One region of the Streptomyces sp. NPDC101237 genome, then DNA from elsewhere that is predicted to be linked to it. Evidence: riboswitches for the same ligand, from Rfam matches in the RefSeq annotation. Region 1 holds a riboswitch; each other region holds the start of a gene.
What was found. Region 1 has a riboswitch for cyclic di-AMP ahead of ACIRQ9_RS00490 (M23 family metallopeptidase). Riboswitches for the same ligand answer to the same signal wherever they lie in the genome.
Positions count from the first base shown of each region.

Region 2: it holds a riboswitch for cyclic di-AMP, as region 1 does, so the genes downstream of both, ACIRQ9_RS14980 (transglycosylase family protein) here and ACIRQ9_RS00490 (M23 family metallopeptidase) in region 1, are expected to answer to the same signal.
Region 3: it holds a riboswitch for cyclic di-AMP, as region 1 does, so the genes downstream of both, ACIRQ9_RS38915 (peptidoglycan DD-metalloendopeptidase family protein) here and ACIRQ9_RS00490 (M23 family metallopeptidase) in region 1, are expected to answer to the same signal.
Region 4: it holds a riboswitch for cyclic di-AMP, as region 1 does, so the genes downstream of both, ACIRQ9_RS13725 (NlpC/P60 family protein) here and ACIRQ9_RS00490 (M23 family metallopeptidase) in region 1, are expected to answer to the same signal.

Region 1 is NZ_JBIWNY010000001.1:107,992-115,390, reverse strand. It holds gene ACIRQ9_RS00505 (dihydrofolate reductase family protein) at 1-380, shown strand, start outside; tRNA gene ACIRQ9_RS00500 (tRNA-Met) at 437-510, shown strand; gene ACIRQ9_RS00495 (PP2C family protein-serine/threonine phosphatase) at 712-1,806, shown strand; cyclic di-AMP (ydaO/yuaA leader) riboswitch at 2,064-2,224, shown strand; gene ACIRQ9_RS00490 (M23 family metallopeptidase) at 2,232-3,275, shown strand; gene ACIRQ9_RS00485 (aldo/keto reductase) at 3,430-4,401, shown strand; gene ACIRQ9_RS00480 (PrsW family intramembrane metalloprotease) at 4,436-5,770, opposite strand; gene trmB (tRNA (guanosine(46)-N7)-methyltransferase TrmB) at 5,781-6,662, opposite strand; gene lhgO (L-2-hydroxyglutarate oxidase) at 6,728-7,399, opposite strand, start outside.
Region 2 is NZ_JBIWNY010000008.1:101,079-108,477, reverse strand. It holds gene ACIRQ9_RS15000 (SurA N-terminal domain-containing protein) at 1-226, shown strand, start outside; gene ACIRQ9_RS14995 (nucleoside triphosphate pyrophosphohydrolase) at 328-1,323, shown strand; gene ACIRQ9_RS14990 (cytochrome P450) at 1,420-2,730, shown strand; gene ACIRQ9_RS14985 (transglycosylase family protein) at 2,856-3,857, shown strand; cyclic di-AMP (ydaO/yuaA leader) riboswitch at 4,052-4,223, shown strand; gene ACIRQ9_RS14980 (transglycosylase family protein) at 4,227-4,913, shown strand; gene eno (phosphopyruvate hydratase) at 5,269-6,555, shown strand; gene ACIRQ9_RS14970 (septum formation initiator family protein) at 6,664-7,140, shown strand; gene ACIRQ9_RS14965 (DUF501 domain-containing protein) at 7,170-7,399, shown strand, end outside.
Region 3 is NZ_JBIWNY010000048.1:5,507-12,905, reverse strand. It holds gene ACIRQ9_RS38940 (MBL fold metallo-hydrolase) at 1-110, opposite strand, end outside; gene ACIRQ9_RS38935 (Glu/Leu/Phe/Val dehydrogenase dimerization domain-containing protein) at 251-1,429, shown strand; gene ACIRQ9_RS38930 (GNAT family N-acetyltransferase) at 1,638-1,952, shown strand; gene ACIRQ9_RS38925 (TetR/AcrR family transcriptional regulator) at 1,962-2,564, shown strand; gene ACIRQ9_RS38920 (SGNH/GDSL hydrolase family protein) at 2,609-3,394, opposite strand; gene ACIRQ9_RS38915 (peptidoglycan DD-metalloendopeptidase family protein) at 3,633-4,562, opposite strand; cyclic di-AMP (ydaO/yuaA leader) riboswitch at 4,565-4,727, opposite strand; gene ACIRQ9_RS38910 (alpha-galactosidase) at 5,036-7,120, opposite strand; gene ACIRQ9_RS38905 (tyrosine-protein phosphatase) at 7,295-7,399, shown strand, end outside.
Region 4 is NZ_JBIWNY010000007.1:151,796-159,194, reverse strand. It holds gene ACIRQ9_RS13730 (DUF1996 domain-containing protein) at 1-1,430, opposite strand, end outside; cyclic di-AMP (ydaO/yuaA leader) riboswitch at 1,775-1,949, shown strand; gene ACIRQ9_RS13725 (NlpC/P60 family protein) at 1,958-4,231, shown strand; gene ACIRQ9_RS13720 (NAD-dependent epimerase/dehydratase family protein) at 4,247-5,305, opposite strand; gene ACIRQ9_RS13715 (FAD-dependent oxidoreductase) at 5,571-6,935, shown strand; gene ACIRQ9_RS13710 (hypothetical protein) at 7,230-7,399, shown strand, end outside.

The sequences.
Region 1 (7,399 bases):
CGTTCAGCGTCGGCGCCGTGGTGGTCGCGGCCGACGGCACGGAACTGGCCCGCGGTCACTCGCGCGAGGCGGGCGACCCCGTCGTGCACGCGGAGGAGGCGGCCCTGGCCAAGATCCCCGCGGACGACCCGCGGCTCGCCGCGGCCACCGTCTACACCAGCCTCGAACCCTGCACCCGCCGCGCCTCCCGGCCGCATCCCTGCGCGGAGCTGATCCTGCGAGCCGGGGTGCGCCGGGTGGTGACGGCGTGGCGCGAACCGGACACCTTCGTCGAGGCGGCCGACGGGACGGGAGCGCTGCGCGAGGCGGGGGTGGCGGTGCTGGTGCTCGGCGCCTACGAGGAGCTGGCGAAGGCCCCGAACGGCCACCTGCTGGGCTGACCGCGTTCGACCGATGTGACTTCGCCTCTCCCGATGGCGTATGCTGGTTTCAACGACGCGGGGTGGAGCAGCTCGGTAGCTCGCTGGGCTCATAACCCAGAGGTCGCAGGTTCAAATCCTGTCCCCGCTACTGAAGGCCCAGGGCCGGAATCCAGAACACGGATTCCGGCCCTGAGTCGTGTCCGGCGCGGCCCGGCGTGCACCGGCACGTGTCCGTCGTCACATCTCTCCGTGCTCATCCACCCGGCGCACACCGCTCGCCCCCGTCCGCTCGCAACCGCAAATCTGGACGGACACACAAGGGGATCCCCGAACAGAGGAGAGTCAGGCCGTGGGCTTCGAAGAGGCGCGGGAGGACGGGTCCGTGACCGTCCGCACCCTGGCCCGCCTGCTGCCCGCTCTGCTGATCGTCGCCGGTGTCCTCTACGACGTGCTCACCCCGGTCGCGTACACGGCCGTCCCCTTCTTCACGGCCGCCCCGCTGGTCGCCGCCCCGCTCTCCTCCCTGCGCACCACGGTCCTGACCGGCCTGGCCTCCTTCCTCGCCGTCTACGGCGTGCACGCGCGCTTCGGTCTCGTGCCCGACGCGGACGCCGTCACCGAGCTGACCACCGTGGCCACCGTCTCCGCCCTCGCCGCCGGCATCAACCGGGTCGTGCGCCTCGGCGACCAGCGGCTGGCCTCCGCCCGCGAGGTCGCCGAGGCCGCCCAGCGCGCGGTGCTGCCCGAGCCCGCCGAGCGGATCGGCGGCTTCGAGATCGCCGCCCGTTACGAGGCGGCCCAGGAGGGCACCCTCGTCGGCGGGGACCTGTACGCCGTCCAGGACACCCCGTACGGGGTACGGCTGGTCGTCGGCGACGTCCGCGGCAAGGGCATGGGCGCGGTCGCCGCCGTCGCGGTGGTGCTCGGCGCGTTCCGGGAGGCCGCCGAGCAGGAGGCCTCGCTGGAGGCGGTGGCGGGCCGGCTGGAGCGGGCGCTGGCCCGGGAGTGCGTCCGGCGCGGCGGAGTCGACACCTTCGAGGGGTTCACCACCGCCGTGCTCGCCGAACTCCCGCACGGCGAGGGCAGGGTCCGGGTCGTCAACCGGGGCCATCCGCCACCGCTGCTGCTGCACGCCGACGGCACGGTGCGCCCGGTCGAGGTGTCCGAGGCCGCGCTGCCGCTGGGGATGGGCGAGCTGGGCGCCTGGCCGGACCGGGCCGCCGAGCGGCCGTTCCCGAGCGGGACCGCGTTGCTGCTGCACACCGACGGCCTCTCCGAGGCCCGGGACGCGCACGGCCGGTTCTTCGACCCGGAGCGGCGCCTGGCCGGCCGGGCCGGCACCGCCCCGGGAGCGCTGCTGGCCCGTCTCGCGGCCGAGGTGCGCCGGCACACCGGCGGCCGGACGGCGGACGACATGGCGCTGCTGGTGGTGCGGCGCGCCTGAGCGTCCGTCCAGGGGAAGGTCACCCTCGGTGTGCGGACGGCAGCCCTCCGCATCACGCCCGGGTCACCATCAAAACGCTGTGACTCCCGTGCCGCACCGACCGCGCGGCCAACTCGACCGTTTTTGGCCGTTCGTGACAGGTAAGTCCTCGCTTCGAAAGCTTAATGATCAAGGAGAACGGCTTGGAATCTGCCAGCCGCGTCTATTAACGTTCGATAACGCAGCGCGGTCGTCCCAGCCGTCACCCGCGACGGCTCCGTGCGCACGCGCCGAATCCCGCAAGGGAACCGGGGAACCACCTCATTGGGGTGAATCGCTCGTATGTCGCCGGGTACGAAACGGTCGGTATACGCGCGTAGGAGACCTTCCCGCTCCGAACCCGTCAGCTAACCCGGTAGGCAGCGGAAGGAAAGGAGTGCGCCCGCGTGGCGTCCAACCGGCCTGCTCCGACAGCCCCGTTCGTGCCCAGTCAGCGTCAGCCCGAGGCTTACGGCTACGGCGCCGGGCGCACCGACGAGGGCCCCTGGGAGGAGTGGAACCCCACCGAGGAGTCCCTCGCCCCGGTACGCGGCCGGCACCGCGTCGCCAAGCAGCGCGGCGGCGGACTCGCCCGCAGCTCCACGGTCCTCGGCGTCGGTGTCATCGCCGCCGTCGGCGCGGGCGGCATGGCCAGCGCCAACACCGGCAAGCCGCCGGTCTCCCTCTCGCTGCCGGACCTGCCGTCCTCCGTCGACTCCCTGCTCGGCGACGGCACCGGCCACCAGGCCACCCAGGCCACCCAGACCGCGCTGAGCCGCGTCACCACGGCGACCGCCACCGACGCGGACTCCTCCTCCGACGCCGGTGAGGCACTGCGCAGCCGGATCATCGCGCAGGCCGAGCAGCAGCAGACCCAGATCGACGTCCGGGCCACCGCCAAGGCCGTGGCCGCCGCCGACAAGGCGGTCTCCGACGCCGAGTCCAAGGCGGAGAAGGCCGCGGCCACCCAGGCCGCCGACGCCAAGCAGAAGGCGCAGGCCGCCGAGAAGGCGCAGGCCGAGCAGAAGCGGCTCGCCGCGCTGGCCAAGCAGTACACGCTGCCGGTCGTCTCGTACACGATCACCGGCACCTTCGGCCAGGCCGGCTCCATGTGGGCCTCCGGCTACCACACCGGCCTCGACTTCGCCGCTCCCACCGGCACCCTGATCAAGGCCGTGCACAGCGGCACCGTCACGGAGGCCGGCTGGGCCGGCTCCTACGGCTACCGCACGATCCTCACCCTCGACGACGGCACCGAGCTGTGGTTCTGCCACCAGTCCTCGATCGGCGTCAAGGTCGGCCAGAAGGTCGCCACCGGCGACGTCATCGGCCGGGTCGGCGCCACCGGCAACGTCACCGGCCCGCACCTCCACCTGGAGGTCCACCCCGGCGGACAGGCCACCGGCATCGACCCGATGACGTGGCTGCGCGGCAAGGGCCTCACCCCCTGACGGACCCCACCGAACCCCGGCGGCCCCGACGACAACCCCCCGACGTCAGGGCTGCCGGTCCGGTGTGCCCGGAGTCCGCCGGGGCCTTCCGCTTTTACGAGAACTTCGCGTGGCGGCGGCATCGGTCCGCAGGCGGCCGGTGTTGAACTGGGACATGACTCCTTCTTCCGCTTCTTCCGCCTCCGGTTCCCTTCGCAAGCTCGGCTCCTCCGACCTGGAGGTCTTCCCGCTCTGCCTGGGCGGCAACGTCTTCGGCTGGACCGCCGACGAGGCCGCCTCCTTCGCCGTCCTCGACGCGTACACCGCGGCGGGCGGCAACTTCGTGGACACCGCCGACGCGTACACGGCCTGGATCGAGGGCCACCAGGGCGGTGAGTCCGAGACCGTCATCGGCAAGTGGATCGCGGCGCGCGGCAACCGCGCCGACGTCGTCATCGCGACGAAGGTCAGCCAGCACCCCGACTACCCCGGCCTGTCCGCCGCCAACATCAAGGCCGCCGCGGACGCGTCCCTGCGCCGCCTGGGCACCGACTACATCGACCTGTACTACACGCACTTCGACCAGCCCGAGATCCCGGTCGAGGAGATCATCGGCGCCCTGGACGAGCTGGTGCGGGCCGGCAAGGTCCGGCACATCGCCGCCTCCAACATCACCGCCGAACGGCTCCAGGAGTCGCTGGACTTCTCCGACCGCGAGGGCCTCGCCCGGTACGTCGCCCTCCAGCCCCACTACAACCTGGTCTCCCGCGACACCTACGAGGGCCCGCTGCAGGAGCTGGCCTCCCGCACGGGCCTGGCGGCGGTTCCCTACTTCGGCCTCGCCGCGGGCTTCCTCACCGGCAAGTACCGCCCCGGCGCGACGGTGGACAGCGCCCGCGCGGGCCGCGCCGCCCAGTACCTGGAGAGCGAGCGGGGCCGGCGGGTCCTGGCCGCCCTCGACGAGATCGCCGAGGCGCACTCCGCCCCGATCCCCACGGTCGCCCTGGCGTGGCTCGCGGCCCAGCCCACCGTCACCGCCCCGATCGCCTCGGCCCGCTCGCTGGAGCAGCTGCCCGCCCTGCTGGCCGTCGCGGACCTGGAGCTGACGGAGCAGGAACTGGACCGGCTCACGGCCGCCTCCGCGTGACGCGCTGGCTGTATTTGGCCACGAGCGTTGTCAGCTAGCCGCTGTACGGGTTGTGGGGCACGTACGGCGCCGGGGCCGCGTACCAGCCGGGCGCGCCCCAGGCCGGGGGCGGCTGGCCCCCGTACCCCGGCCAGCCGCTCGGGGCCGCGGCGCGGGCCGCGTAGTCCAGGGCGGGGCGTACCAGCTCGCGCCGGTCCCACAGCCGCGTGAGCAGGTCCCGCTCCCGCACCGTGAAGTCGGCGTCCGCCCGCCCCCGCCGCCCCCGGCGGCGCAGCAGGGCGAGTGTCGTCGCGTCCGCCTCGTACGCGGCGACCGCCCGGCCCGCCGGCTTGCCGAAGTGGTAGGCGGCGTACTCCCGGGCCATCTGCCGCGCCCGCATCGAGCCCAGGACGAACGGCTCGGCCGGCCCCAGCCAGCCCGCGTACACGTACGCGGGCAGCTCCTCCCGTACGGTCCGCAGCTCCCGCTGGCGCGTCCAGACCGCGAGCCAGGTCAGCAGCCCGAACACCGGCACCATGAACATGCCGTACACGGCGAAGAACCCGTACTGCCCGAACGACGAGGACCCGTTCCACAGCGCGTGCATGCTCATCGCGAGCAGCAGTCCGGTCACCGGCGCGAGCGCCCGCCGCGCCCGCTGCCGTTCCCCGCAGAGCGCGGCGACGCCGAAGCCGATGCCGGTGAGGACGGTGAACAGGGGATGCGCGAACGGGGACATGACGATGCGGACGAAGAACGTCGCGGCGGTGACGGAGGCGATGCCGGAGTCGCCGGCGAGCCGGTCGGCGCCGAACGCCGTACCGAGATAGAGGATGTTCTCGGTGAACGCGAACCCGGTGGCGGTGATCCCGGCTATCACCACACCGTCGACGATCCCGGTGAAGTCGCGTCTGCGGAACAGGAAGACCATCAGCACGGCCGCGGCCTTGGCGGACTCCTCGACGATCGGCGCTATCACCGTCGCCCCGAGCGTGTCCGCGCTGCTCGGGTCCGTCGTCGCCGTCGCTATCCAGCGCGTCGCGAAACTGTTGGCGACGATCGCTATCAGCGCGGCCGCGCACGCTCCCCAGGCGAACGCGAACAGCAGGTTCCGCCAGGGTCCCGGCTGAACCCGGTCCAGCCAGCGGAACGCGCTCATCAGCAGCGGCACCGGCAGCACCGCGAGACCGAGCCCGACCAGGAAACCCTCCGTGCCGGTCTGCTCACGGACCAGCGCGAGGATGACCAGGCCGGAGACGGCGAGCAGGCCGCCCAGCGCGCCGTAGCGGACCCAGCGCCGCTGCCACCAGCGAGGATGCCGCAGTCCTCGACCGGCGGAGTGCGGCGGGTACGACGGATACGGCGGGTACGGCGGCGGAAAGGTGGCCACGGCATCGACCCTAACGAGGTGACTCCTGTCGGTGCTGTTCGCCCTGCTGCACCGGATGCTGTACGCGACGGAAAAGCAGATCGTTCACCACGTGACCCTTGTCCAGGCCCTGCCCCTCGAAACGGGTCAGCGGCCGGTATCCGGGACGTGCCGCGAAACCGCCCCCGGCCTGGGTGTTCTCGAACGCCGGGTGCGCGTCGAGGACGTCGAGCATCTGTTCGGCGTACGGCTCCCAGTCCGTCGCGCAGTGCACGACGGCCCCGGGCCTGAGCCGGGTGGCGGCGAGGTCGAGGAACTCGGGCTGGATCAGCCGCCGCTTGTGGTGCCGCTTCTTGGGCCAGGGGTCCGGGAAGTACACCCGCAGCCCGTCCAGCGACTCGGGCGGGAGCATCTCCCGCAGCAGGATGATCGCGTCCCCGTTGGCGACCCGGACGTGGGTCAGCCCGTTCTGTTCGGCGAGGTTGAGCAGGTTCCCCTGCCCCGGCGTGTGCACGTCGACGGCGAGGATGTTGGTGTCCGGGTCTTCGGCGGCCATCTGCGCGGTCGCCTCGCCCATGCCGAAGCCGATCTCCAGGACGACGGGGTTGCCGTTCCCGAACAGCGCGCCGAGATCGATGACGTGCTGCCCGTCGATGTCCAGCCCCCATGTGGGCCACAGCCGCTGCAGGGCGTCGGCCTGTCCGGCGGTCACCCGGCTGCGCCGTGGCTGGAAACTGCGGATCCGCCGCTCGAAGTGGGAGCCGGCCGGATCGGCGCTGGGCCCGTCGGGGAACCGCGGCTCTCCCTTGGGCCGGGTGGGCCGCACCGGCACACCGGGAACGTACGGAGAGTCCGCGCCGGGGACGGTCTCGGCGGGCCTGGGGGCTTCTGGGGCATTGAGCGAGTCAGACACAGTGCCCTCGATTTTACGGCCCGTGCGGAACCCCTCGACAGCGTCAGGCCCGGCCACCGCGGTCCTCACACCGAGTCCAGCATCTCCAGCGCCCGGCGCGCCACCTCCCGCCCGATGGGCAGCGAGGCCGTCGCCGCGGGCGAGGGCGCGTTCAGCACGTGGACCGTCCGCGGGCCCTCCTTGATCAGGAAGTCGTCGACCAGCGAGCCGTCCCGCAGCACGGCCTGTGCCCGCACCCCGGCCGCCGCCGGCACCAGGTCCGCCTCCGTCACCGCCGGCAGCAGCCGTCGTACGGCCGCCGTGAACGCCCGCTTCGAGACCGACCTGCGCAGCTCGCCGCCCCCGTACCGCCAGTGCCGCCTGGCCAGCGCCCACGACCCCGGCCAGGCCAGCGTCCCGGCGACCTCCCGGGGGCGGACGACGCCCCAGCCGTACCCCTCCCGGGCCAGCGCCGGCACCGCGTTGGGGCCGATGTGCACGCCCCCGTCGATGCCCCGGGTGAGGTGCACCCCGAGGAACGGGAACGCCGGATCGGGCACCGGATACACCAGCCCCCGCACCAGCTCCCGCCGCGCCAGCTCGTAGTACTCCCCGCGGAACGGCACGATCCGCATCCCCGGGTCGTCCCCGGCCAGCCGGGCGATCTCGTCGCAGTACAGCCCCGCGCAGTTCACCAGCACGCGCCCGCGTACGACGTCCCCGCGCTCGGTGCGCACGGCCACGCCCCGCTCCGGCCG
Region 2 (7,399 bases), on a different contig from region 1:
CGACAACCTGCGCCTCCAGCTGGAGGCGCAGAAGCTCGCCAGGCGGCTGGGCACCGACACCAGCCAGCCCGCCTTCTGGAAGGCCCTGTCCAAGGCCTCCCAGGAACTCCACGTCGACCTCAACCCGCGCTACGGCGCCTGGGACGTCGAGAAGAGCAGCCGGGTGGACGCCAAGACGCCGTGGGTCCGGGAGGTCACGTCGTCGGGGACCCAGGCCACGGCATAGGACGGGCAGGCCGGACACCCGGTGGTCATACGATCACCTGATCACCCCCGGCCTGTGGACAACGCCCGGGGCGGGCGGCGCGGGTGCGTTACGTTCGGATCGTGAACACCACCAGCTCGCGGCCCTCCGTCCCGCCCGTCCCCGACCCCGGCCGGATCGTCCTGCTCACCACCAGCCACCGGGTCGCCCCCGGCCTGCTGTCCTGGCCCGCCTGGCAGGCACTGCGCTCGGCGGACCGCGTGCTGTGCGCGGACGGCGCCCACCCGCAGCTGCCCTACCTGCGCGAGGCCGGCGCCACCGTGGACGAGTCGGCGCCCACCGCCGAGGAACTGGTCGACGCCTGCGCCGGCGGCCGGACGGTGGTGGTGGTCGCGACGGGCGAGGGCGAGCCGGCGCTCACCGACGGCCTCGCCCGCATGGCGGGCTCCGGCCGGATCGCCATGCCCGAGCTGGAGCTGCTGCCCGCCTCCTACGACCTGCCCGGCGCCCGGCTCCTCGACCTCGTCCAGGTCATGGACCGCATCCGCCGGGAGTGCCCCTGGTCGTCGCGGCGGACCCACGAGGGGCTGGCGAAGTACGCCATCGAGGAGGCCTACGAACTCGTCGAGGCGATCGAGGCCGGCGACCGCGACGAACTGCGCGAGGAACTGGGCGACGTGCTCCTCCAGGTCGTCTTCCACGCCCGCATCGCGGAGGAGGACCCCGAGGCCCCCTTCTCGGTCGACGACGTGGCCGCCGGCATCGTCACGAAGCTCATCCACCGTCACCCGCACGTCTTCGGCGACGAGACCGCCACGACCCCGGAGGAGGTCAAGGAGCACTGGCTGCGCACGAAGGCGATCGAGAAGCGCCGCGCGTCCGTCACCGACGGGGTGCCCCTCGCCCAGCCCGGACTCGCCCTGGCCGCCAAGCTCGCCTCCCGGGTGCACACGGCGGGCCTGGACGTACCCCTCCCGCAGGCCCGGGGCATCGGTTACGAACTGCTCGCCCTGGCGGTACGGGCCGAGACGGAGGGCGTCGACCCGGAGGCGGCCCTGCGCACGGCGGCCCGCGCCTACCGGGACGCGGTACGGGCGGCGGAAGGGGTGGACGCGTAGGGACCGCCGCGGACGGGGCCGGGAGGGGGCGGCCCCCCTCGCCTGGACCGACGACGCGCGGTCCGGGCGGCGCACGCCGCCGGATACCGTCATCAGGTGACCGACCAGCCCGCCTCCGACGCCACCGCCGCCCCCGAACTCTTCACCTGGGAGTTCGCCGCCGACCCCTATCCCGCCTACGCCTGGCTGCGGGAGCACGCGCCGGTGCACCGTACGCGGCTCCCCAGCGGGGTCGAGGCCTGGCTGGTCACCCGCTACGCCGACGCCCGGCAGGCCCTGGCCGACCCCCGGCTGTCCAAGAACCCGGCGCATCACGACGAGCCCGCGCACGCGAAGGGGAAGACCGGGATCCCGGGTGAGCGCAAGGCCGAGCTGATGACGCACCTGCTGAACATCGACCCGCCGGACCACACCCGGCTGCGCCGGCTCGTCAGCAAGGCCTTCACCCCGCGCCGGGTCGCGGAGTTCGCGCCCCGGGTGCAGGAGCTGACCGACCGGCTCATCGACGGGTTCGCCGGCCGCGGCGAGGCCGACCTCATCCACGAGTTCGCCTTCCCGCTGCCCATCTACGCCATCTGCGACCTGCTGGGCGTCCCGCGCGAGGACCAGGACGACTTCCGGGACTGGGCCGGGATGATGATCCGGCACGGCGGCGGACCGCGGGGCGGGGTCGCGCGGTCCGTGAAGAAGATGCGCGGCTACCTGGCCGAGCTGATCCACCGCAAGCGCGAGGCGCTGACCGCCGAGCCCGCTCCCGGCGAGGACCTCATCTCCGGGCTCATCCGCGCCTCCGACCAGGGCGAGCACCTCACCGAGAACGAGGCCGCCGCCATGGCCTTCATCCTGCTGTTCGCCGGCTTCGAGACGACGGTCAACCTCATCGGGAACGGCACGTACGCGCTGCTCACGCACCCGGAACAGCGCCGCCGGCTGCAGGACTCGCTGGCCGCGGGCGAGCGCGGGCTGCTGGAGACCGGGGTGGAGGAACTCCTGCGTTACGACGGGCCGGTGGAGCTCGCCACCTGGCGGTTCGCCACCGAGCCGCTCGGCCTCGGCGGGCAGCGCATCGCCACCGGCGACCCGGTCCTGGTCGTGCTGGCCGCCGCGGACCGGGACCCGGAGCGGTTCGCCGAGCCGGACACCCTCGACCTGGCGCGGCGGGACAACCAGCACCTCGGGTACGGCCACGGCATCCACTACTGCCTCGGCGCCCCGCTGGCCCGCCTGGAGGGCCAGAGCGCGCTCGCCACCCTGCTCACCCGGCTGCCGGACCTGCGGCTGGCGGCCGAGGAGAGCGAGCTGCGCTGGCGCGGCGGACTCATCATGCGCGGACTGCGCACGCTCCCCGTGGAGTTCACCCCCGCCGGGCCCATCACCGGTAAAGATGACCAGGGTTCAACTATGTGATCTTCACGTGATCTACGCGGCATTAACTTGTGACAAGTGATCGTCTGCCTATACCTTCACCCATCAGTGCGGCGCGCCGGCAGGACCGTCGCGCCGGTCACCGCTGTCGCTCGAAAGGTCTCCGCATGCTCTCCGGGAACGGTCGTCACCGTCGCCCCCGTCAGGCTCCGGCGCTCCTCGTCGCGGCCGGCGTGACCGGCTCGGCCATCGCCATTCCGCTCCTCGGTGCGGCGAGCGCCAACGCGGCCGACGGCAGCACCTGGGACCGGGTGGCCGAGTGCGAGAGCGGCGGCTCCTGGAGCATGGACGAGGGCACCGGGTACTACGGCGGCCTGCAGATGTCCCAGGACGACTGGGACCACTACGGCGGCCAGGAGTACGCCGGCACGCCGGACCAGGCGAGCCGTTCGCAGCAGATCGCGGTCGCCGAGAAGATCCTCGCCGACCAGGGCACCAAGCCGTGGCGGACCTGCGCCCTGCTCTCCGGGCTCTCCTCGGACGACGCCTCGGTGAGCGTCGACACGGGCGCCGGTGACTCGGGCGACGCGTCCGGCTCCGCCGACTCCTCCTCCGGGCTGTCGGATTCGTCCTCTTCTTCTGGTTCATCGGATTCCTCCGCCTCCCCGGACTCCGGCCCCTCCGACTCCTCGGCGGGCGCCTCGGACTCCGCGTCCGTCACGCCGTCGCCGAGCGCGAGCAAGGGCTCCGGCAAGGACGCTCCCGCCGCCTCCTCGAAGACGGCGGGGAAGGGAACGGGCGGCTCGGACAGCTCGAAAGCGAGCGAGAACCCGGTCGTCCCCGAAGCAGACGAGTCGGACAATTCGTGGCAGACGGGCAGTTCTTGGGATCTGGTCGACACGGGTGCGGTCGGCAGCAGCGGCAAGCACCGTGGCGGCTCGGCGGACGAAAGCGTGACAAACGGTCAGAGCGGGATGTCTTCCGGTCGTCATGCCTCCCGGAGCGCGGACACCTACACCGTGCGCGACGGCGACACGCTCGCCTCCATCGCCGACTCCCTTGACCTGGACGGCGGATGGCGTGCGCTCTACGCCGCCAACAAGGCCGACATCGGCACCGACCCGAACGACATCGCCCCCGGTCAGACCCTGAAACTCGGCACCGAATAGGGCCAAAACCGGCGGGAGTTGACGTCCCGCTTCGAGTTGAATGTCCGTTTCGGTGAAAGTGTGGGATGAGTCTCAGAAGCCCTGATCATCTTTGAAATTCCCCTGATCGCCTGTTTACGGTCGAGGCCGCTCGTCACCACGAGCCCCGGTTGTCGCAACGCCGAGTCCTGCCAGCGGCTGCCCGGGAACAGTCGTCGCGTCAAGCGCCGTAGGCAGGAGCGGGGGACCCAAGGTAGGTGCCGGGACCGGTGGTTGAGACCGCCGTGTCCGGCTAGGGGTGGAGCCGCGCACCGTGAGGTGTGCGGCCGGGCAACTCAACCGGCCCGAACCCGACAGCTCACCTCGCAGGCGTCGGTGAGGGGATTCTCCATGCTGTTTTCCGGCAAGGGCAAGCACCGTCGTCCGTCCAAGGCCACCCGCGTCGCCGCGCTCGCCGGCGTCACCGGTGTCGCCATCGCCGCTCCGCTGATGGCCACCGGCACCGCCTCCGCGGCCACCGCCTCCGAGTGGGACGCCGTCGCCCAGTGCGAGTCCGGTGGCAACTGGGCCATCAACACCGGCAACGGCTACTTCGGCGGCCTGCAGTTCTCCGCCTCCACCTGGGCCGCGTACGGCGGCACGCAGTACGCCGCGCAGGCCAACCAGGCCGGCAAGGCGCAGCAGATCGCGGTCGCCGAGAAGGTCCTCGCCGCGCAGGGCAAGGGCGCCTGGCCGGTCTGCGGCAAGGGCCTGTCCGGTGCCGCCTACACCGGCGGCTCCAGCTCCTCCGGCTCCGGCAGCTCGTCGGGCGGCGGCACCGCCACCCGCTCCACCGACAGCCAGGCCGCCTCCCGCTCCGCCGAGCGTCCTGCCGCCAAGAAGACGGTCACCACCCCGACCGGCAAGAAGGTGAAGAAGGGCGACGGCGAGTACAAGGTCGTCAAGGGCGACACGCTCAGCTCGATCGCCGAGAAGCACAAGGTCAAGGGCGGCTGGCAGGCGCTGTTCAAGCTGAACAAGGACATCGTCGACGACGCCGACTTCATCTTCCCGGGCCAGCAGCTGCACCTGAAGTAGGCCCGCCCAACCGCAGCCCCCGCGCGGCCGTGGTCCTCGTGGCGAGGTCCACGTGCGGGCCGCCCCCGTCCCCCCGGCTGACTCCCGCCCCGGTGCGTTCTCCCCCGTACGCACCGGGGCGGGGCCGTGTCCGCGGCCGCCTCCCGCGGGCCTCTTCGTGACCCGCTCTTCTTCCGTTTTTCACCGGACCCCCCTTTGTTCCGTACATGAACAATGAGTACCGTCAGTGTGTCCACGGGCCGGTCGGTCGGCCGTCTGACGGGTCCGGGGCGGTTAGGCTCTAGTCGCAAGGCTGAGCAAGGGCCGACAAGGCCCGCGTGCGCCCGCACAACCAGCGTCACATCCCAAGAAGGAGATGCTCGTGCCGTCCATCGACGTCGTCGTAGCCCGGGAAATCCTGGACTCCCGAGGCAACCCCACGGTCGAGGTCGAGGTCGGCCTCGACGACGGCAGCACGGGTCGTGCCGCCGTTCCCTCCGGCGCCTCCACCGGCGCCTTCGAGGCCATCGAGCTCCGTGACGGCGACCCCAACCGCTACCTCGGCAAGGGTGTCGAGAAGGCCGTCCTCGCCGTCATCGAGCAGATCGGCCCGGAGCTGGTCGGCTACGACGCCACCGAGCAGCGCCTGATCGACCAGGCCATGTTCGACCTGGACGCCACCGACAACAAGGGCTCGCTCGGCGCCAACGCCATCCTCGGCGTCTCCCTCGCCGTCGCGCACGCCGCCTCCGAGGCCAGCGACCTGCCGCTGTTCCGCTACCTGGGCGGCCCCAACGCGCACCTGCTGCCGGTGCCGATGATGAACATCCTCAACGGCGGTTCGCACGCGGACTCCAACGTGGACATCCAGGAGTTCATGATCGCCCCGATCGGCGCGGAGTCCTTCTCCGAGGCGCTGCGCTGGGGTGCCGAGGTCTACCACACCCTGAAGAAGGTCCTGAAGAACAAGGGCCTGTCCACCGGTCTCGGCGACGAGGGCGGCTTCGCCCCGAACCTGGAGTCCAACCGCGCCGCGCTCGACCTCATCCTGGAGGCGATCAAGCAGGCCGGTTACGTCCCCGGCGAGCAGATCGCGCTCGCGCTCGACGTCGCCGCGTCCGAGTTCTACAAGGACGGCAAGTACGAGTTCGAGGGCAAGTCCCGCTCGGCCGCCGAGATGACCGAGTACTACGAGGAGCTCGTCGCCTCCTACCCGCTGGTCTCCATCGAGGACCCGCTGTTCGAGGACGACTGGGCCGGCTGGAAGGTCCTCACCGACAAGCTCGGTGACAAGGTCCAGATCGTCGGCGACGACCTGTTCGTCACCAACCCGGAGCGCCTGGCCCGTGGCATCGAGGACGGCGCCGCCAACGCCCTGCTCGTCAAGGTGAACCAGATCGGCTCGCTCACCGAGACCCTGGACGCCGTCGAGCTGGCCCAGCGCAACGGCTTCAAGTGCATGATGTCCCACCGCTCCGGCGAGACCGAGGACGTCACCATCGCCGACCTCGCCGTCGCCACCAACTGCGGCCAGATCAAGACCGGCGCCCCGGCCCGCTCCGAGCGCGTCGCCAAGTACAACCAGCTGCTGCGCATCGAGGAGATCCTCGACGACGCCGCGGTGTACGCCGGCCGCAGCGCCTTCCCGCGCTTCAAGGGCTGAGCCGTAGGGCCCGTAGAGGGTAAGGCTTAGCCAGTCGTACGTACGTCCCCGTACCCGGTCCCGTACCGTGTGCGGGGACGTACGCGCGTGTGAACGGGAGGCGGGGACATGGCCGTGAGGGACCGGGACCGGTTCTCCACCGCGACCAGGCTGAAACTGCTCGGCGAGCAGACGGCGGCCCGGGTCTACCGCTCCCAGACCAAGCGGCAGGCCAGGCGCTCCCGGCTCACCGGGCGCGCCGCGCTGCTCGCGATCGTGCTGTGCACGATGATCGTCGCGCTCGCCTATCCGATGCGTCAGTACGTCTCCCAGCGGGCCGAGATCGCCGACCAGGAGCGTCAGCAGAAGCAGGCCAGGCAGCGGGTCGAGCAGCTGCGGGACGTCAAGGCCCGCTGGCAGGACGACGCGTACGCCGAGCAGCAGATCCGGCAGCGGCTGCACTACGTGATGCCCGGGGAGACCGGCTACATCGTGATCGACCCCGCTGCCGCCCAGCAGGCGCACGCCTACCTCGGCGCGGCCGACCGGCCGTGGTACGCGAACGTCTGGGACGGCGTCGACAAGTCCGACGCGTCCGATCAGTGAACCGACAGAAAGCCGCACAGAACACAGTCATGCACACGCCTCCGCCCTCCACTCCGCGCACCGAGCCGACCGACGCCGACGTCGAGGCCTTCCAGCAGCAGCTCGGGCGGCCGCCGCGCGGGCTGCGGGCGATCGCGCACCGCTGCCCGTGCGGGCAGCCCGACGTCGTGGAGACCGCGCCCCGGCTGCCGGACGGCACGCCGTTCCCGACGCTGTACTACCTCACGTGCCCGAAGGCCGCGTCCGCCATCGGCACTCT
Region 3 (7,399 bases), on a different contig from region 1:
AAGTGCGGTGAACCCTGGATACGGGCCATGCGCTCGCCGCCGGGTTCCACGCCGAAGGCGGCGGGCCGCGGCACGCGGAGCCCGGAGCTCTGGGAACGCGGACGGGTCACGGTACCTCCAGTGGTGTGGCGGGGTCCTCCATTATGGTCGGCCCCTCGGGTGGTCGGCGTTGACACCCCGCCACCCAGATCCTGATACTGAACCACTGTTCAGTAACACCCTCTCCTTCGCGAACCTCCCGGGAGCCACCATGGCCGCTCCACTGATGTCTCTCGTCTGGACCGACCACGTCACCGGACGGCAGGGCTTCCTGGTCGTCGACCGGCTGGTGCGGGGCGTGGCCAGCGGAGGCCTGCGGATGCGGCCGGGCTGCACCCTGGAGGAGGTCACCGGCCTGGCACGCGGCATGACGATGAAGGAGGCCCTGCACTACGACCCCACGGGCCGCTACGTCCCCCTCGGCGGCGCCAAGGGCGGCATCGACTGCGATCCGCAGGACCCCGGGGCGTACGCCCTGCTGGTCCGCTACCTGCGCGCCATGCGGCCGCACGTGGAGAGCTTCTGGACCACCGGCGAGGACCTCGGGCTGACCCAGGACCTGGTGGACCGGGCGGCCGCCGAGGCGGGGCTGGTCTCCTCGATCCAGGCCGTGTACCCGCTGCTCGACGACGAGGCCGCGGCCCGGCGGCGGCTGGCGGACGCCTTCGCCATCGAGGTGGACGGGATCGGCCTGGACGAGCTGGTGGGGGGCTGCGGAGTCGCCGAGTCGGCGCTGGCGGCCCTGGACCGGGCCGGGGTGCCGTACCCGGGGACACGGGTCGCGGTGCAGGGGCTGGGCACGATGGGCGGGGCCACGGCGCGTTTCCTCTCGCGGGCGGGGCTGACCGTGGTGGCCGTCGCGGACGTCAAGGGCACGATCGCCAATCCGTCGGGGCTGGACGTCGAGGCGCTGCTGCGCGCCCGGGACGCCTACGGCACCGTCGACCGCTCGGTGCTGCGCCCGGACGATCTCGAACTGCCGGGTGAGGCGTGGCTGTCCGCCGACGCGGAGGTGCTGGTGCCTGCCGCGGTCTCGTACGCCGTCGACACGTCCAACGAGCACCTGGTCACCGCCCGCTGGATCGTGGAGGCGGCCAACATGCCCGTCCTGCCGGAGGCGGAGGAGCGGCTCGCGGCGCGCGGGGTGACCGTGCTGCCGGACGTGGTGGTCAACTCGGGCACGAACGCGTGGTGGTGGTGGACCCTGTTCGGCGACATCGGCGCGGACGCGGACGAGGCGTTCGCGCACACCCGCCGCTCGATGCGGGCCCTGGTGGGGCTGATGCTGGATCGCGCCGCGTCCGACGGCACGACCCCGCGGGCCGCGGCCCACGCCGTGGTGGCCGACCGCCTGCCGGTGATCGCGGAACGGTTCGGCTGGTACCGGTGACCGTGACGGTCCGTCCGGGGGAGCCCGGTGACGCGGAGGCCGTGCGCGCGATCCGCAACGACGCGATCGCGCACTCGACGGCGCCGTGGACCTCGGCCCCGCGGTCTCCCGCGGCGGCGGCGGCCTGGCCGGCCGCGCATCTGGCGCGCGGCTCCGCGTTCGTGGCGGAAGTGGCGGGCGAGGTGGCCGGATTCGCGGTGTACGGCCCGTGGCGCGAGCTGGACGGCTACCGGTCACGGCGGAGGACTCGGTCTGCGTCCGTGCGGAGCGGCACGGGCTCGGCATCGGCTCCGCGCTCCTGGCGGCCCTCGTCGCCGCGGCGCGCGAGTCGGGCCACCACGCCATGATCGCCGGTGTCGAGGCGGAGAACACCGCCTCCGTCCGGCTGCACCGGCGGTTCGGCTTCGAGCACGCGGGGACGGGGCGGGAGGTGGGCGTCAAGTCCGGCCGGCGGCTGGATCTCACGCTCATGCGCCTGCCGCTGGGCGGGGACGGCGACACGCCCGGGGGCGGGACCGTCTAGGGTGACCGCGTGGCGAGAGTGCGGTTGAGCGTGGCCGAACGGCGTGAGGAACTGCTGCGGGCGGCCATCGAGCAGATCGAGGCGCGGGGGGTGGCGGCGGTGCGGATCGCCGACGTCGCCTCGGCCCTCGGCGTGAGCAACGCACTGGTGCTGTACCACTTCTCGACGAAGGAGAAACTGGTCGCCGCGGCCTTCGCCTACGCCGCCGAGGACGACCTGGCCCATCTGCGCAAGCTGCTGGGCCGCCGCACGTCGGCGTCGCGCCGGCTGCGGGCGGCGGTGCGCTGGTACGCGCCGACCGGGCAGGCCAAGGGCTGGCGGCTGTGGATCGAGGGCTGGGCGGTGGCGCTGCGCGAACCCGCCCTGCGGGACGTCGCCAAGCGGCTGGACCAGCAGTGGAAGGCGGCCATCGCCGAGGTCGTCGCCGAGGGCGTGGCCACCGGCGAGTTCCGGTGTCCCGATCCGGCGGCCGCGGCGCTGCGTCTGACCGCCCTGCTCGACGGGCTCGCCGTCCAGCTCACCTCCTACCCGGGCGCCCTGTCTCGGGCGCGGGCGCAGGAGTGGGTCGACGAGGCGCTGGCGCGCGAAGTGGGGCTGGAGCAGGACGCATGAGGGGCGGCCCGCGCGCGGGCCGCCCCTCGTCCGCTTCCGTGCCGTCAGGCCACGGAGGCGATCCGCATCCTGATGTCGTCCGGGGACAGCGCCCCCTTGGCGGTCACGTGGTCGCCCGAGGACTCGCCGCGCAGCCGCCGGCCGATCCACGGCACCAGGTACTCACGGGCCCACTGCACGTCGTCGCGGCGGATCTCCAGGGTGCCGCGGGGCGGCAGCAGCGGCCACGGCTGGTCCGGGTCGGCCGGCACCTCGAGGCCGAGCGCCTGACCGGCCCGCAGCGCCACCCGGGTGTGCCCCTCGGGAGACAGGTGCAGCCGGTCGCCGTCCCAGGCCCGCCGGTCCTGCACGGTCTTCAGGGACCACAGGTCGAGCACCGGGCAGCCGTACCGGTCGGCGACGGCGCGGACATGGCCGTTGTAGGTGGCGATCTTGCCGCGCAGATGCTTGAGGACCGGCACGCCCCGGGTGTCGAAGCCGGTGGTCACCAGGACCGTCCCGACGGCCTCGGTGAGCCGGGCCACGGCCCGCTCGAACCGCTCGGCCACCTCGTCGGGGTCGGTGCCGGGGCGGATGATGTCGTTGCCGCCCGCGCTGAAGGAGACCAGGTCCGGGGCGAGTTCGACGGCTCGCGGCAGTTGGTCCGCCACGATCTGGTCGAGCAGTTTCCCGCGCACCGCGAGGTTGGTGTAGTCGAAGTCGCCCTCGGGCCGCCGGTCCGACAGCAGGACCGCGAACCGGTCCGCCCAGCCGACGAAGGCCCCGTCGGGGCCGGGGTCGCCGACGCCCTCGGTGAAGCTGTCCCCCACCGCCACGTACGACCCGATCACTGATGCCTTGTCACTCTTCGAATCGTCTGCCACGTCGGACCATGATTCACCTCGGGCTGTGACCTACGCGACCGTAATAAGGGGTTGACTGCCGGTGATATAAGACACTTGTAAATAGTCGGCCAATCCAGGAATAAGCCCCTGATCAGGCGCGTTGACGCGTCGATCGCCCGAAGGCCGGACCCGGGGATCGGGGTCCGGCCTTCGGAGTGCGTGGCGCACGGGAGGTGTCGACGGGTCAGCCGACGGTCACGCCCTTCGAGCGGAGGTAGCCGACCGGGTCGAGGTCGGAACCGTAGTCCGGGGTGGTCCGTATCTCGAAGTGCAGGTGCGGGCCGGTGACGTTGCCGGTGGCGCCGGAGAGGCCGATCCGCTGACCGGCGGTCACGGTCTGGCCGGGCGAGACGGAGAGCGCCGAGAGGTGGCCGTACTGCGCGTAGTAGCCGTCGGCGAGCCTGATGACGACCTGGTTGCCGTAGGCGCCGCCCCAGCCGGCCGTCACGACCGTGCCCTCGCCGACGGCCTTGACCGGGGTGCCGGTCGGGACGACGAAGTCGACACCGGTGTGGTAGCCGCTGGACCACATGCTGCCGGCGACGTGGTAGCGGGTGCCGAGGGTGCCGCCGGTCACCGGGAGGGTGAAGCCGGAGACGGCCGTCGTCGACGCGTCCGAGGAGGCCGCCGGGTCCGAGGACGGCGCCGAGGGGGCGTGGGACCGCGAGGGCGCCGGCGTCTCGGGCCGGGAGTCCCGGTCAGGGCGGTCGGCCGCGGCGTGCCGGCCGCCGAGCGCGAGCTCGAGACCGGGGTGGATCAGCGAGGGGTCGCCGCCGACCGCCTGCCGGTTGTCGGCGTAGAGCCGCTGCCAGCCGCCGGGCACGTCGTGCTCGGAGGCGATCTTCGAGAGGCAGTCGCCGGACACCACGGTGTAGACGCGGTGCGTGGAATTCCCGGTGCCTGAATTACGGTCGGCGGCTTTCCGCGCGACCGTCTTCGCGACGGTCGGAATCGACTGCGTGGCCTTTTCGGAAACGGTCTGCGTGGTGGCCGCGTGGGCGCCGGTGGCCCCCATGAGCGGCAGGGCCAGCGCGGCGCCGCCGGTTCCGGCGACGGCCATCGAGCGCGTGAGGCGCTGGGACTTGGGACGGCGGTGCTTACCCTTCGCGGGCATGACACATTCCTCTCCGGCGCCTGCGAGGTGAGCTGTCGGGTTCGGGCTGGAGCTGCCCGGCCACGCGGGAAGACGTGGCTACACCCCTAGCCGTCCCGGGAACCGGAACAGGCGGTCATACCTGGTGGGTCCCCCGCTCCTGCCGGGCACGGGTGAGTGTGTGTGGGGACTCCGGTCGGCGGCAGGATTCGGCGTTCCGTCCGGATGCGTGGTGAACGTAAGCGAGCAGGACGCACACGAACAAGAGCCCGGTTCCGTCCGTCCTGGTTTCACGTGATCCGTTACGGGAATTCCCGGTCACTCTCCGTGAATTCCCGTCCCGCCCCGACCGTCAATCACCCGGAAAGGCACCGGAATTACGTGAGCATGACGCGCGACGGACGGTCACGGATATGACGCTCCTCACGCACGTCCCACCACGTCCGCTTATTCCAGAACTAGTCGGAATGAAAACACTACTTCGGACATATGGCTCAGATGCGACGGAGCCGGACAACCGTCGCATCCAGGTCGCCGCGCAGTTCCGTGCGCAACCCGTGGTGCAACAGCACGGCCCCGCGGAGTATTTCGCCCGTGTCCCGGTCTTCGTACGACGCCTCCGGGTCGAGCCCCTGGAGCCGCAGGGCGGGCATCGGCTCGCCGTAGCTCTGGGCCTGGAGCCAGGCGAGCACCACGGTCTCGTCGCCGAGGGTGTACTGCACCGCGCTGAGCCCGCCGGCCGGCGGCCGCAGCCGGAACTGGTCGCCGCGCTGCACCAGGGGCCGGATGTCCTTGTAGAGCTCCACCCAGCGGGCCGCCTCCGCCAGCTCCTCCTCGGTCCACCGCGAGAGGTCGCCGCCGACACCGAGAGCGCCCGCCATGGAGCTGACGAAGCGGAAGCGCAGGCTGCTGACCCGGCCGTTGAGCTGGTGGTTCGGACTGTCGGTCACCCAGGCGGACATGACCCGGGCCGGATGGATCTGGCTGAAGCCGTGCTGGATGGCGAGCCGGTCCAGCGGGTCGGTGTTGTCGGAGGTCCACACCTCGTCGGTGCGGCTCATGATGCCGAGGTCGATCCGGCCGCCGCCGCCGGAGCAGGACTCGATGGCGACGTCCGGGTGGGCCGCCCGGATCCGGTCGATCAGGGCGTACAGCCCGCGGACGTGGTCGACCCACAGCCGCTGCGGGTACGGCTCGCCGGGCCAGCCCGCGTCCGTGAAGCAGCGGTTGAAGTCCCATTTCACGTAGTCGATCGGAGCGCTGGACAGCAGGGTGTCCAGCTGCTCCCACAGGTATTCCCGCACGTCCTCGCGGGCGAGGTTGAGGACGAGCTGGTTGCGGAGTTCCGTCCGCCTGCGCCCCTGCTGGAACTGCACCCAGTCGGCGTGGGCGCGGTACAGGTCGCTGTCCGCGTTGACCATCTCGGGCTCGACCCAGATGCCGAACTGCATGCCGAGGGCGTGCACGTGGTCGCCGAGCGGCTTGAGGCCCTCGGGGAAGCGGTCCGGGTTGGGCGTCCAGTCGCCGAGGCCCGCGCGGTCGCTGGTACGGGCGCCGAACCAGCCGTCGTCGACCACGAACAGTTCGACACCGATCGCGGCGGCCCGCCGGGCGAGGGTGGCCTGCTGCTCCTCGGAGATGTCGAAGGTGGTGGCCTCCCAGGAGTTGAACAGCACCGGCCGGTCCCGGCCGGCGTCCGGGATGACGTACGCCCGCTGGTAGGCGTGCCAGGCACGGCTGGCGCCGCCGAAGCCGCCGTCGCTCCACAGGCCCGCGAAGACCGGGCTGGTGTAGGACTCGCCCTCGGCCAGCATCAGAAGGCCCGAGTCGTCGTAGCCGGCGCCGCCGGTGATCTGCACGCGGGCGTCGGGGAGTTGGGCGACGGCGATCCGCCAGGAGCCGGACCAGCCGAGCGCGCAGCCCCAGACCTCGCCGCGCTCCTCGGTGGCGTCGGTGTCGAGGGCGACCCAGGGCAGGTGCTGGTGGCTGGTGTGGCCGCGGCGGCTGCCGATCACCTTCTCGCCGTAGGTGAGCGGGGCGCGGGTGAGGCGGGACTCGGCGGCCCAGCGGCCGTGCAGCTGGGAGAGGCGCCAGCCCTCGCGGTCCGGGAGCGTCCAGGCGGCCGGGTCGGCCCGCAGCAGCTCCAGGGGCGCGTGCGCCCGGTTGTCGACGGTCACCCAGCGTTCGACGACGTCGCCGCGCATCCGGTAGTGCAGGGTGAGGAGGATCCCCGCGTCGTTGAACCGCAGGCGCAGTCCGTCACCGTCCGCGCCGTCGTCGGTCTCGTACGACTCGAAGACCCACTCGGTGCCGCGGCGCTCCTCGGTGCGCACGGACAGGGCGGGGCGGACGAACCGCGGGCCGCCCTCGACGGGGTACTCCTCGCGGCCGTCCAGCGGGGACTCGAAGGCCCAGTAGGCGGGCAGCGCCCGGGTGCTGAGCTGCTCGGCGTCGGCGAGCCGGATCCTCGGGCCCCAGTGCAGGTGGAGCAGCTCGTCGTCCTCCGTGAGATGCAGCGCGTAGCTGCTGCCGGGGCCCGACAGGAGCCAGGTACGACCGTTATCGGCGATGTCCACCACGAGAAACCTCACACAGGTGCCAACAGATCCGCTCAAGCACCAACATCATCAAGGGCGTGGGGCCCTGGAGGCAACGGCTGTGGACAACTCATTGCCCGTGGAAACCGATGTCGTATGGTCGATCCAGTGCCCGCCGGCGAGCAGCGCCGACGGGACCGGCCGGGAGGAGCCCCCGTGACGCAGCAGGTCCCGTCGACCGAGCCCGAGCTGGCCGGGGTCCGCAACTTCCGCGACGTGGGCGGCCTGCCGACCGTGGACGGGCGCCGGGTCCGGCACGGC
Region 4 (7,399 bases), on a different contig from region 1:
TCCTCGCCGGCCCCCGCGCCGCAGGTGCGGCCGGAGTTGATGCAGTCGACCATCGTGCGCATCAGGTTCTCGTCGAAGACGTTGATGAAGTCGCCGTGGTCGGTGACCGGCTTGTGCAGCTGCTCGGGGAACGAGTCCACCGCGAACAGCGGGACCGTGCGGCCGCCGTCGTCCAGGCTCGGCGCGTCGACGGCGTAGACGATGCGCTGCACCAGCTGCGGGATGGCCTTGAACCCGGCCGGGCAACTGCCGTCGGCGGCCTCGAACGCCACGTGGGTGCGGTGGTTGGCGCTGTCGATGTTCCGGCCGTCCCAGCAGCTCTGGAACCTGAACGTGCGCACGACGTCACTGCCCGAAGGGCACAGCGGGTACTTGTCCTTGAGCTGCCGGTCCTCGTGACCGGTGCAGCTCCAGGAGGCGTTGGCGTTGGCGGGGCCGTTGACGAAGGACTTGGCGTCGCCGGTGATGATGCGCAGCAGCCGCGGCATCTCGGTGACCTTGGAGGTCGGGTTGCCCTCGAAGGTGAGCGTGACCTGCTTCGCCGTCACGATCTGCCCGGAGTTGCCCTCGGTGCCGCCGCCCGGCTTGTCGGCGTCGCGCTCCTGCTTGCCGTTCTGCAACCGCAGCACGGGCCAGTAGTACGTGGACTTGTCGCCCCGGTCGGCGCAGCTCGTGTCGGCCTTGGCGAGGTCGTCGTCGCTGGCGAAGGCGTTGTTGGACTGGTTGCCGATGTAGTCGTGGAAGTGGTGGGCGCCGTTGGAGACGCCGGGCGCCACGATCACGTTGTCCGAGTTGAACAGGCCGTTGGCGTTGACCCCGCAGCTGGAGGAGAAGGTGCCGGTGGAACCGCCGGGCTGCTCGGCGGGGGTCGCGGCGTTCGGCTGCACGCTGTCGATGTCGGCGTAGTCGGCGGCGACGGGGCCGTTGCCGCCCTGGCCGCCGGCGCCGGTACCGGCGCTCGCACTCGCGCTCGCGCCCTGGCTCGGCGCGCCGCTGTCCTGTGGCGACGGCGACTGGCCGCCGCCCTGGTCCGAGGAGCGCAGGGTGCAGGCGGCGAGGTCGTCGAGGCCCTGCGGACGCTCGCCGGCACGGCCGATGGCGTCGGCGATCCGCTGCAGGGACTCCGACCGCTTCTCCTTCAGCGGCGCCAGGATCGTCCCGTCGGCGGAGCCGGGGTCCTGCTGGATCGCCGCCGTCTGCTCCTTGAGCTGCTGGTAGGCGGCCGCGATCTGCTGGTCCAGCTGCGCGAGTTCGTCGTCGACGTCGGCACGCGCCGCGTCGGGCACGGTGGTCAGACGGCTGCCGACGTCGGGGCAGTAGACGGTGGGCGCGGACAGCACCTGGGCGGTCTGCCCGGTCTGCTGGTCCGAACTCCCCTCGGTGGCCGAGGCGTAGACGTTCACCGCGACCAGTGTTCCGCCGCCGAGCATCAGGGCGACCGCTGCGAAGGTCGCGCGTTGTGCGCCGGTAGGGCGTCTGCGCCTGTTGGGTCTCAAGGTCGTTCCCCTGCGTGTCGTGGTCGGCCGGGCATGGAAATCCCCCCACCCGGTACGCGGCACGGCACCCTCGCGTTCAACGGCCCCGCGAATTCACGGCAATCTCATAGGAAGCAGCCGTGCGGGCCGCCCCGGCACGGGTCCGACGCCTCGAACACCACGACGAACATCACAATTACGTATCGGACATTAGCCACCTCAACCTTCACACGAGTGACACAAGTTGGCTAGGTTGACGGGCAAGCCGCTCGGCTCCCCCCGGCGAATCCCGTCGGGCCGCGCGGCCTCCGCCCAATCCGGTGCCCAACGGGGCTTTCCGGAGCCGGGGACCCAACCGAACCACTGGGGTGAATCGGCCAACCGCCCTGAGGGGCCGCGGCCGTAGGGCATGCCTTCCGGATCGACCCGCCCGAACCCGACAGCTAACCCGGTCGGCGGAGTACGGAAGGAGCACGACCCCCATGGCGCCCGAGAGCCGTGACGAGGTTCGCCGACGGATCGACAGCCTCTACGACCAGGCCGAGAACGCCACCGGGAACTACAACGCCACCCGCGCGATGAACGGGGGCTCGCGGTCCCGCGGAGTCCCGCTGTTCAAGCGGCCCCGGCGTGACGACCCGGGCCTGGAGAGCATCGCCCGTGAATGGTTCGACGGAGCGCGCTCCCGGCTCGGACCGAGTGTCCCGGCGGCGCTGCCCGCCGACCGGCAGCCCGCCCGTCCCGGTCCACGCCGGCCCGTCAGCGCGATGGCGGCCGACCTGGTCGGCCAGTTGGAGGACTCCGGGCCGGCACGGCCGGAACTGACCGCGGGGCCGTCCGCGACCAGCGGCATCGAGGTCGTCCGCGAACCGGCGGAACTCCCGCGGCGGGAACTGACGGCCGGCTCCCCGGCCGCCCTGCCGCCCGGTCCGTCCGCCGAGCCCAAGGCGCTGGCCGCCGCGGCGCCGCGGCGCGCCACACCGGGCGCGTCAAAGACCAGGAGCCAGCTGAAGATCGCCAAGGCGCGCGAGATCCTGTCGCAGCGCACCGGGCGGCGCGCCGTCGCGGCCCTCGAACCGGCCCCGGCCGCCCAGCCTCCGGCCCAGGAGTGGCCGGCCCCGGCCGGCATGCCGGGCCGGTACGGCGACAGCGGCACCTTCGCGGCGGACGCCCTGACCGGCACCGGCGCCTTCGCCGCCGTGACCGTTACGCAGACGGGCGCCATCCCGGTGATACCGGCCACGGACACAGGTTCCTTCCAGGTCATGTCCCCCGGCGACACGGGAGGCATCCCGACGATGTCCGCCACCGACACCGGCGGCTTCCGCATCATGAGCCCCGGCGCCGCCCAGCCCCAGTCGCCGGCAGACACCGGCGGCTTCCCGGCGATCAACCCGAACGACACGGGCGCCATCCCGGCGCTGTCCGCCACCGACACCGGCGGCTTCCGCATCATGAGCCCGGGCGCCGCCCAGCCCCGGTCCCCCATGGACACCGGCGGCTTCCCCGCCCTCAACCCGAACGGCGACACAGGCACCACCCCGCACACACCCGCCACCGACACCGGCGGCTTCCGCATCATGAGCCCCGGCACCGCCCAGCCCCAGTCCCCCGCGGACACCGGCGGCTTCCGGGTCATGGCGCCCGGTGGTACCGACGGTCCTTCCGGCGTGGCGCCCATGGATTCGGCCGTGGCGTCCGCCGTGAGCCCGGGTGACACCGGTTCCTTCCGGGTCATGACGCCGGGCGCCACGGGTACGTTCCGGATGCCGGACGACACCGGCTCGTTCCCGGCGATGACGCCGGCGGACACCGGCAGCGTCCCAGCCATGGCACCCGCGGACACCGGCAGCTTCCCGGCCACGGCACCCGCGAACACCGGCGCCTACCTCGCCGCCGGGCCCGTCCAGGATGCGGTGGCCGGCGGTTCCTTCCCTGCTGCGGCCGCCGCCTACCCCAGCGTGCCCCAGGCCTTCGCGGAGGCCGTCCCTCCCGCCGCCCCGTACGCCGTGCCGTCGGCCGACTTCGGCACCGGCGGCCTCCCCGTGGCCGCGCCCGCCATGGACATGGGCGGTTACCCGACCACCGGCTACGCCACCGCCCCGGCCATGGCCGCCGCACCCCAGCCGCCGATGCCGACGACGGTGACGGACCCGCCGTGGGCGATGCTGGCGGCTCCCGCCGCGCCGGCCGAGCCGCCCTTGGCGACGGCAGCCGCCGCCTCGCTCGCCGCCGACCCGCTCTTCGTCGCCGCGGACCCGCTCTCCGTCACGATGGTCCCGCCGATGCCTGCGGTGGTCACCGCGGCCGTCCCGACGGTGCCCCCCGTGGCCGTCACCGAGCCGCTGTCCACCGCTCCCCCGGCCGCGCCCTTCACGGCCGTCGCCGTGGCCGAGCCCGGCAAGGCGATGAAGGCGCTGGCGTTCGCCCGCGCGCAGATCGGGCGGCCCTGTGTCTGGGGCGCGACCGGTCCGGAGTCGTACGACTGCTCCGGCCTGGCCCAGGCCGCCTGGCGGGCCGCCGGGGTGTCGCTGCCCCGCAGCGCGCCGGAGCAGGCCTTCGCCGGCAGCCCGCTGACGTTGGCCGCCGTCGAGCCGGGTGACCTGGTCTTCTTCTTCGACGACGACAGCCATGTCGGTGTCTACGCGGGCGACGGCATGATGATCCACGCGCCCAGCCCCGGCGCGTCCATCCGCGAGGAGTCGATCTACAACGCCGGCGAGTCGGCGATCCACCGGGTGGTGCGCCCGGCCTGAGCAGGGCCGTCCGGGTCAGACCCTCCGCCGCCGGGTGCGCCAGCTCTCGTGGTGGTCCAGGAGGGTCTGCTCCACGGGCCGGTAGGTCAGGCCCAGTTCGCGGACGCTCCGGCCGTTGTCGACGGGGAAGCGGATGCCCAGGTGCCTGCGTATGTAGTCCTGGGTGAGGCCGAAGAGCGGGCCGATGAGCCGTACCGGCCAGTGCGGCAGGGCGGTGCGCGGCAGCCGCGGGTCCCAGGGGCGGCGGGCGCGGATGATCCGGGACATCTCGTGGAAGGACGTCATCGTCTCGTGGGCCACGATGTAGCGGCCGCTCGCCGCCGGGCGCTCCGCCGCCGCGATGTGCGCGTCGGCGACGTCGCGGACGTCCGCGGTGGTGAAGCTGAAGTCCGGGGCGCCGTAGCAGAACAGGCCCTTGAACAGCTCGTCCAGCAGGAACAGGCTGCCGGACTCGGAGGCCGGCGTCAGCGAGGGTCCGAGGACCAGGCCGGGGTTGACGGAGACCATGCGCCAGCGGTCCTGGGCGGCCTCCGCGTCCCAAGCGGCGCGTTCGGCGAGCGTCTTGGCGTAGTGGTAGGGGTTGCCGCTCGCCGTGCTGGTGGTGTTGAAGTACTTCTCGGTGAGGATTCCGCCGGCCATCTCGCGGACGTCGCAGTAGTCGCCGAAGATCGCGCCCACGGTGGAGGTGAGGACCACGGTCGTCACCTCGGGGGTGCGGTCCACGCTCGCGAGGACGTTGCGGGTGCCGTGCAGCGCCGGCTCCACCACGTCCCGCCGGCCGTCCTTGATCCGTTCCGGCATCAGGAACGGGGAGGCGACGTGGAAGACGGTCGCGCAGCCCCGGAAGGCCTCGTCGAAGGAGCCCTCCGCGAGCAGGTCGGCCTCGAACAGGGCGAGCCGGCCGGGGAAGGCCTCCTGAAGCTCCCACAGCGGCCGGACCTTGGCCGGGTCGTTGGCGCTGCGGACGGTCGCGCGGACCCGGTAGCCCCGCTCCAGGAGCCGGCGCACCAGGTGGCTGCCGACGAATCCGCTGCCGCCGGTCACCGCCGCGGTCCTCTCCCCGCCTGCGTCCACGCTTCCGCCCCTCGCCCCTGGGCCACCGCGCCTCGGTGTCCCGCACAGGACAGGCTGGTGCATGTCAGGGGCGGCCGCCAAGGTCCGGGAACGGAGCGGTACCGTCTCCGGGGCATAAGGAAGAACCCAGAGAGGTCATAAGGTTGGCTTATGGGGCCATAGACCGGACCCGCGTACCAACTTAGGACTGCCTTAGTTTAGGCTTCCCGTTCGAGATCGATTGTCCTCACTCGATCGATTGTCATCACTCGAAGGGAACCTGATCATGCCGCGCCCCCTGCGGGTAGCCATCGTCGGTGCCGGCCCGGCCGGGATCTACGCCGCCGACGCCCTGCTGAAGTCCGAGGTGGCCGCCGAGCCCGGCGTGTCCGTCGACCTCTTCGAGCGGATGCCCGCCCCGTTCGGCCTGATCCGCTACGGCGTCGCTCCCGACCACCCCCGCATCAAGGGCATCGTCACCGCCCTGCACCAGGTCCTGGACAAGCCCCAGGTCCGCCTCTTCGGCAACGTCGACTACCCCACCGACATCAGCCTGGACGACCTGCGCTCCCTCTACGACGCCGTGATCTTCTCCACCGGCGCCACCGCCGACCGCGAGCTGCGCATACCCGGCGTCGACCTGGACGGCTCCTACGGCGCCGCCGACTTCGTCTCCTGGTACGACGGCCACCCCGACGTGCCCCGCACCTGGCCGCTGCACGCCGAGAAGGTCGCCGTCCTCGGTGTCGGCAACGTGGCCCTGGACGTCGCCCGGATCCTCGCCAAGACCGCCGACGAACTCCTGCCGACCGAGATCCCGCCGAACGTCCACGAGGGCCTGAAGGCCAACAAGGCCCGCGAGGTCCACGTCTTCGGCCGCCGCGGCCCGGCCCAGGCCAAGTTCTCCCCGATGGAACTGCGCGAGCTGGACCACTCCCCGAACATCGAGGTCATCGTCGACCCCGAGGACATCGACTACGACGCCGGATCGATCCAGACCCGCCGCGGCAACAAGCAGGCCGACATGGTCGCCAAGACCCTGGAGAACTGGGCCATCCGCGACACCGGTGACCGCCCGCACAAGCTCTACCTGCACTTCTTCGAGTCACCCACCGAGATCCTCGGCACGGACGGCAAGGTCACCGGCCTGCGCACCGAGCGCACCGCCCTGGACGGCACCGGCAACGTCAAGGGCACCGGCAAGCACACCGACTGGGACCTCGGCGCGGTCTACCGGGCGGTCGGCTACCTCTCCGACAAACTGCCGAAGCTGCCCTGGGACATCGACTCGGGGACCGTCCCGGACCAGGCCGGCCGTGTCATCGAGGAGTCCGGGAACCACCTGCGCTCCACCTACGTCACCGGCTGGATCCGCCGCGGCCCCATCGGCCTGATCGGCCACACGAAGGGCGACGCCAACGAGACCGTCGCCAGCCTCCTGGACGACTACGCCTCCGGCCGCCTGCACACCCCGGAGGCCCCCGCGCCCGAAGCCGTGGACGCCTTCCTCGCCGAACGCGAGGTCCGCTACACCACCTGGGAGGGCTGGTACAAGCTGGACGCCGCCGAGAAGGCCCTCGGCACCCCGCAGGGCCGCGAACGCGTCAAGCTCGTCGAACGCGAGGACATGCTCCGGGAGAGTGGCGCGTGACACGCCGCTGAAGAGCTGGAAGGGGGGCCGCCGGATCACCGGCGGCCCCCCTCTCGTCCGGCGCGGCGAACGGGGCCCGCTCCGATGCGGATGGACGAACGGACCCCGCTCACCGCACCATTGTCCAAAATCCGCCCGGTCCGGGACACGGGTGAACCGGCGTCGCCGACGCACCCCGCGCACACCCCGAGTGCGCGGCGCGCTCCCCCGGCGCGCGCGGCACCCGCCCTGGGGAACACGCTCCCGAGCAGTGATACTGGAACGCACGACCCGCTCCCATCAGCTGATTGGCCCATGTCGAACTCCGCCACCGACCGTGCCGTCCTCCCGCCGACCGTCTGGGCCGCCCGTGGCCGCCACACGGGCCCGGACTCCGAGGAGGTGATCCGCCGGATCCTGCGCCGCCGCAAGGAGACCGGCGCCGTCGACGACTTCGCCGAACCCGCCGGCCTGCCCGGCCCCGC